Regions from separate parts of the Effusibacillus dendaii genome, predicted to be linked through region 3. Evidence: riboswitches for the same ligand, from Rfam matches in the RefSeq annotation. Region 3 holds a riboswitch; each other region holds the start of a gene.

Region 1 (2,196 bases), 1.7 Mb from region 3:
CAGCTTCCGTCTGCCCTTTTGGAATCGCCTGAATCGAACTACGGACAATCTCCGAACCGTAAGCGCCATAGTTCAGTCCTAACGCCAGAACACCTGTTGTCATCGGCTCCAGTTCAATTCCCAATATTGGCAAAGCGAAAAACAGCCAAAACATTTGCACCAGCAATGAAGTACCCCGAAAAAATTCCACATATACGGCTGCAGCCATTCGCACCCATGCCCATTTTGACAAACGACACAACCCAGCGGTGAATGAAAGGAGCAAAGCTGCAACCGCAGAACAGGCCATTACTTGCAGAGTCACTTCTACCCCGTGCAGAAGGGGTGTAAACAGGTCAGTCGGAAAAATGGTTCTGCACCCCTTTCCTTATTTCAATAATTCTTCTGCCGTTTTACCGCCCGGCAGTTCCTGCTTGGTAAATCCGAACGGGCTTAGAATGTTCAGAAGTTCGCCTGAATCCTCCAGTTTTTTCAATTCCTCGTTATACGCTTGCCGGAAATCATCGTCCCCTTGGCGGAAAACGGCAGCCCCATAACCGCGTATACTTTTACCATCGATCACCGGCTGTTCGAAATCCATGACCCTCTCAATCGAAGGATCTTTCGCTGAATCCATCACTGCCTGCAAAGAAGGACCGGTCATTGTAATGGCGTTTACACGTCCGGCCTGCAGAGCGTTGATGGCAGAAGGCTGATCGGATACAATCACGATTTGGCTATCCGACACCCCGCTCTTTTTCAGATAATCGATCTCGATGGCGCCCCCCATTACACCAACTTTCACTTCTGAATTGGCGGCAATATCCTTATAACTGTGAAGATTCATCGGATTCCCCTTCTTAACGGCAATCGCTTCCCCAATACTGTATTCAGGATTGGCAAAATCGACCTGCTTCGCCCGCTCCGGCGTAATATACATACCCGCCGTAATGATGTCGAAACGTTTTGCTTTCAGCCCCGGAATCAACGACCCGAATTCGGTCAATACACCGTTTACTTCTTTGATCCCAAGGTTTTTCAGAACGGCGCGCGCGACCTCAACCGCTTCACCTGTCAATTTGCCGTCCGGGGCCGCATAGGCGTATGGTTTTTCGTTGGCAAAACCGACTGTCACATACCCCTGCCGTTTTGCTTTTTCAAACGCAGTTTCCTGTTTGCCGGAATCTTGCGCCGACCCGCTTGTGCTGCCGCCGCATCCTGCCAATAAAAGCCCGGCAGCCAGAACACCGGTCAACATCGCAGCCCATTTTGATTGCAAAGTTTTGCTTTTCATTTCATTTCTCCTTTCTGATCTCATCTCGCACATCCAGGCCATGCAACAAAAAAGACCGGTGCTGCTTTTTCACGGAACCGAAGTTCCAAGAAAAAGTCTGCACCGGTCTGACGCGCGCATCACCAAAAGATGAATACAACGACCGAATCCGCGACCTGGCAAAAGCGGCAGAAAAAGAAAATAGTCTGCATCCCGCCGATTTGCAATCTTGGATCTTCCCTGCGTTAGCTTACGAGGTTAGCTGTCGGGTAGGATGGCAGAGAAGTTTCTCACATCCCTCCTGGCATAGCCAGGATTAACCCCAGGAACTTGGTTCCCCCGCTTCCATACAATGGAATTCAGCCTGTTTGTTTAATAATAAATACGTTGAATGAATAAACCATTCATTTATTTGTTGTACTTATGATAACACATTCGATTTTTTCCATTCACCCCGGAAATATTCTGATTATTTCAGCTGAGACTGTCTCTCCCCATATCAGCCGGAATTATCAGTTATATCCAGACTTTTCCTCCCAAATCCTGCCCTGTCTGCTCCTCAAATCCGGTCATTCGCGATTGTCACCACCAATAACCTCCACCGTACCCGTACGGTGCTCCATACCCATAACCATAAGGCCTACCGAATCCATACGGTCTGCCGTACCCGTATCCGTATGGTGTGCCATACCCTCCATATGCGCCCAGCGAAAATAAAGTGGTAAGCGGAAGCAAGAAAGGCAGGAACACCGTTTCCGCATCCATCGCAGCCGGTCGATCCGCCGTTGTAAAGTCAACCTGGCTGTCTTTACGGTTCGCCGAAGCATGTACCGGGATCGGCTGCAGCAATATTCCTTTTCGGCTTACCCGTTGCACGATGCCATAATGTTTTTGGTGCCCTTTGCATTCCGCACATACAGGCTTCCCCAAAAATCGCAGCGCTT
Region 2 (2,196 bases), 1.6 Mb from region 3:
GTCGGCAGCCTTCAACTGTTGTCGTTCAGTCAACCGCTCCAGTCGATTGAATTGAACCGTCAACAGGTTGCTGTGGTCGCGCAAAGCCAAATATCGCTTGTACATCTGTTCTTCGCCAACTGTTTCCGGTCCGATCCGTTCCACCCTTCCACCTGTTTGTCGAATGAGGGATTCTGCCGCCTCAATCCCCTCCGTTTTACGTACAGGGATCGATACATTAGCCGCGCCGCCTGCGGCCGCCATATCCAGTAAATGAGGTGTCGCCTGGCTGGATAACAGGTCCCATTTCAAACCGGGAATGACCACCACAATCACCTGATTCTCCTGTTGCCCCCAGGCGGCCGCAGGCGTAACCTGTAAGAGACTGAGGCATAGAATAAAAAGTTGAAAGAATCTGATTATCCGCCCGCTGCCGCGTTTCATGCAATCCCTCTTTCTATCCTAACGATTTCAGTTCCATTTTCTAGAATGCAAAAAAAGGAACCTGATTATACAGGCCCCTTTCTCGATTGGAACTTTTTAGTTTAACATACGAACTTGAACATTCTGTACGCCAAATTGACTGATACCTTGCGCATCTGTATCGATGTATATGTCAATCCGGTTGCCGCGAATTTTCCCGCCTGTGTCCTCCGCTACCGCCTGAAAGCCATCTGGCGGCAGATTCGGATTTGAGTAACCGGAAATCCAAACTTTTGTCCCGATAGGAATCACGTTTGGATCAACAGCAATGACACCTTGCCGGACAGTCGTTCCGGAATAGGTCTTGCCGCCATTTTTCCAATTCACATCAGATGGACCGTATGCGGTGGCCCGCATCGCCAATGTTTTTCCTTCGGTCGTTCCAACTGTCTGCGCCACTTTTACAACGGTTGGAGTCGCTTCTCTCAACGCGGAAAGACCGCTGCGGCTTGCTGCTATATGCGTACTGTCAACAGCAACCGTATTCGGCCGGTAGTTTTGACTGGCGGCTTGATCGCTCTGGGGAGCAGTTTGTCCACCCAACTGCGCCATTTCTCCGTTCGATTGCGCAGCTTGTTCGTTCGGTTGAACAGCTTTTCCGACTGGTTGAACCGTTTGTTCGCCTACCGGAAAAACTTGTCCACTATTTTGAGGGGCAGCTTGCTGTCCGGCACTGACTATTGCCGGAGATAAAAATTGGCCTGTCTGCCGATCATCCACTTTACTGGACAAATCGGCCAATTTGATCAAATCAGGCAGATCCCCTACGTGATGGGCTTGCCCTTCAACTGGTAAAAAAAGGAATGCAAACAAAGCACATGTAGCCTTAATACGTAACATACAGTCTCCTTCCTAAGCCTCCGAAGTTAGCTGACGGGTTCGGTAGAAGGTACCCTTGTTCCGGAAAATCGTTGCTCTCCGGTCCTTTCACCCCAAAAAACGGTTCCTCCGTACTTCAGCATGCGAACAAAGTCACGCATGCGCGGATTCGGCTTGTAAAATTCCTGTAAATTATACGAAATTGAAAGTAAAAAATCATTAGGAATCTGCTGGAAAAAAGCTTATTTTACGACTTTCACCTGTGCAATGTCAGGATCATCCGGTCCTTGCACCGGCAACCCCGCTTTCATATGTTCCCGGATATACTCAATATTCTCGCGAGTGACAATTTCTCCCGGCATCAGGATGGGAATTCCCGGCGGATACACCATTACCAATTCGGCAAATGTCCGTCCGATCGCTTCATCAAAAGGAACTACCTCTGTTTCTGAATAGAACGCCTCACGAGGCGACATGGCCAACCGTGGAATTTCCGGCAGACGCACCTGTACCATCGGTTTCCCGGTTTGGTACACATGACGCTCCGCAATCCGACGCAGGGCATTCAGCAAAGCATCGATCGTTTCCCTTGTATCGCCGCCTGTCACGATGCACAGAATATTGTAGAGGTCCGACAATTCCACTTCAATATTAAACTCTTCCCGCAAAATACGCTCCACATCATACCCGGTAATCCCCAATTTCACAACGGAAACGGTTAATTTCAGGGGGTCCAGGTCATAAACGGATGAGTTGTGCAGAATTTCTTTGCCGAAACAATACAGTCCGTCGATTCGGTTAATCTCTTGGCGGGCATAATCCGCCAGTTCGAGTGCTTTGTCAAGCATATCGTGACCGTTGATCGCCAAATGTTTCCTCGCTGTATCCAGCGAAGCCAACAGCACATAGGAGGTG
Region 3 (2,196 bases):
AAATCGGGTTTCAGGTGACCGAGTAAAATTTGAGCCAAAAATCCAATAAAAAGGGGCTGTGCGATATGCCATTTGTACAAATTCAGATGCTTGAGGGCAGACCGGAGGAAAAAATCAAGCAGATGATTCGTGACGTAACGGATACGATCGTAAACACGTTAGACGTACCGAAAGAAAACGTTCGCGTTGTGGTTTCGGAAGTTCCCAAAACGCACTGGGGAATCGCGGGTACGCCTGTTTCTGACATTCCTGGACGATAGTTCCGTACCTCCCGGACGATAGTTCCCTATCCGACTTAAAGACCGTCTGATCTGTTTTGATTGGACGGTTTTTATCTGCCGATTGGCTCATCAGGCGGTTATCCGACATTGTTTCTGGCTGATGCCGCAAGAGCCAACGGGGGTAAGGTGTACACTTGCGAAAACGATTCTTTTAAGATTGAATTGGCCAAACAGACTTTTGAAAAGGCGGGACTCGACAAATACATTGAGTTGATTGAGGGAGATCTTTACAGACGGTGGCATCACTCGAGGGCCCGTGGGATTTTGTGTTTATCGATGCAGTGAAGGAAGAATACATTTTTTACCTCGCGATGGTATGGCCGAAACTCCGGTCAGGAGGACTGATAGTAGCGGATAACATGCTTTCTCATAAAGGAATATTGGGGATTACGGCCTATCAGGGATTTGTAAGACTGCAGGACGATGGAGCAACCGTAACGGTACCATCGGATCAAGCGATGAGTTCACTTGTAAATATTAGTGGAGGCTTAACTAGGCCGCTGAATTCCGAAAGGAAGCGGGGGAAACAATTTTGGGGTGAATCCGGTCGATCGATCGGTAGGGCAATCTCTTAAGCCCGAATCCGACAGCTAACCTCGTAAGTGTTTAAGAGAGGAGTGAGGACATTGTTCCAATTTCTTAATTTTACGCCCCGTAGGGATTTTTCCTATGGGGGTTTTTTAACAGCTTAGAAAATATAAAAATGTGATATTCCATCACCATTTTTATACTTTCGGCTGTCGAAAAAGGTTTCCTCTAATAGACGCCGCTTGACCGCGAATATGCTTCGGTAGAAGCCTTTTTTAGATCACGAGGAAACGACCCGCACGCGTCATGTCGGATTCGTATCTGGCGGAACCCGATTCGATTTTACGTTGACATACACCGGACACTTTTTCGGAAAAACGTTGGTGACTTGTCTTCAATCGAATCGAAGCGCGATTTTGGCTATTGACGACATGGACAACCTCGACCACCTTGTTGCGACGTTTGGCTTGAGTAAGGCAGATGCCGTTCGCTTATCAAATTTCTTAAAGGAACCGCTTGCTGATCGATTGCTTCACTCGGAGTATTAAGCATCGGAAACCTTGCTGCTATAGACACACGTCTGTGGAAAATCCGACCTTCTTTCGAGAAGGTCGTTTTCAATTTATCCAAAAATCGATCCGAAATTCATGTTTGATGTGCTCTGATTCTGGAAGTTCTCACAAATAAAACAGCCAAACAATCAAAGGTGCAAAAACAGAGCCAGAGAGCGCGCTCAACGTCATCGCAACGGAACTGATCGATACCGTTTGTTCTCCATATTCAAAAGCCTTCGCGATTCCGATCGCATGCGACGCGCTGCCCAGTGCGATTCCCCGACCCAAAAAATTGTTGATTCTGAACCAGTTGAAGATATAGGGGCCAAAGACGGGACCAGTCAATCCTGCGATCATGACAAATACAGCGGCCAGTGGAGGAATCCGCCTAAAACCGGGAGCAAATTTTTGATTAAGATGTTCCTTTGCTTATATAACGGGTAGGCAAGAGAAACAACGGATGGTCCTAACAGGAGGTTACTCCATTGCCCTCCAATCATATAGGTACTATACGGGATTTGAAAACAGACAAGAATGACAACAAGCGCGACCAATAATAGAAAAAAACCAATAATACTGCCCGGAATCGGCAAGTGCAGCAAGTTGTGCAGCCAATCTCCAACAAATGAAACAGCGTATAAAAACGCAATTTGTGCAATGATTTTCATGATTTTCATTCGTATGGTTGGATCCTAACGGATACAGCTGTAAGAGGAATACCGTCCCTCCTTGCTTTTGCATGATATTTTAGGTTCTCAATACTTTACACATAGAATAACGCATCGGGAAAGAATTGTAAAAATAGTAGTTGCAACAAAACAACAGAACTACTT

The links. A riboswitch is a leader RNA that binds a small molecule or an ion and turns the genes downstream of it on or off. The one in region 3 is predicted to bind cyclic di-AMP.
Region 1: linked by a shared signal. The riboswitch ahead of ehuB (ectoine/hydroxyectoine ABC transporter substrate-binding protein EhuB) and the one ahead of skT53_RS17265 (DUF3055 domain-containing protein) in region 3 are both predicted to bind cyclic di-AMP.
Region 2: linked by a shared signal. The riboswitch ahead of skT53_RS07765 (3D domain-containing protein) and the one ahead of skT53_RS17265 (DUF3055 domain-containing protein) in region 3 are both predicted to bind cyclic di-AMP.

The regions. Positions count from the first base shown of each region.
Region 1 is NZ_AP023366.1:1,589,068-1,591,263, forward strand. It holds gene ehuC (ectoine/hydroxyectoine ABC transporter permease subunit EhuC) at 1-334, opposite strand, end outside; gene ehuB (ectoine/hydroxyectoine ABC transporter substrate-binding protein EhuB) at 368-1,273, opposite strand; cyclic di-AMP (ydaO/yuaA leader) riboswitch at 1,484-1,627, opposite strand; gene skT53_RS08720 (hypothetical protein) at 1,835-2,196, opposite strand, start outside.
Region 2 is NZ_AP023366.1:1,432,090-1,434,285, forward strand. It holds gene skT53_RS07760 (hypothetical protein) at 1-423, opposite strand, end outside; gene skT53_RS07765 (3D domain-containing protein) at 520-1,302, opposite strand; cyclic di-AMP (ydaO/yuaA leader) riboswitch at 1,303-1,466, opposite strand; gene skT53_RS07770 (aminotransferase class I/II-fold pyridoxal phosphate-dependent enzyme) at 1,524-2,196, opposite strand, start outside.
Region 3 is NZ_AP023366.1:3,252,026-3,254,221, forward strand. It holds gene skT53_RS17245 (2-keto-4-pentenoate hydratase) at 1-26, shown strand, start outside; gene skT53_RS17250 (4-oxalocrotonate tautomerase) at 66-260, shown strand; gene skT53_RS19280 (O-methyltransferase) at 321-566, shown strand; partial or broken gene skT53_RS19285 (SAM-dependent methyltransferase) at 518-640, shown strand; cyclic di-AMP (ydaO/yuaA leader) riboswitch at 770-901, shown strand; partial or broken gene skT53_RS17265 (DUF3055 domain-containing protein) at 1,100-1,357, shown strand; partial or broken gene skT53_RS17270 (LrgB family protein) at 1,487-2,040, opposite strand.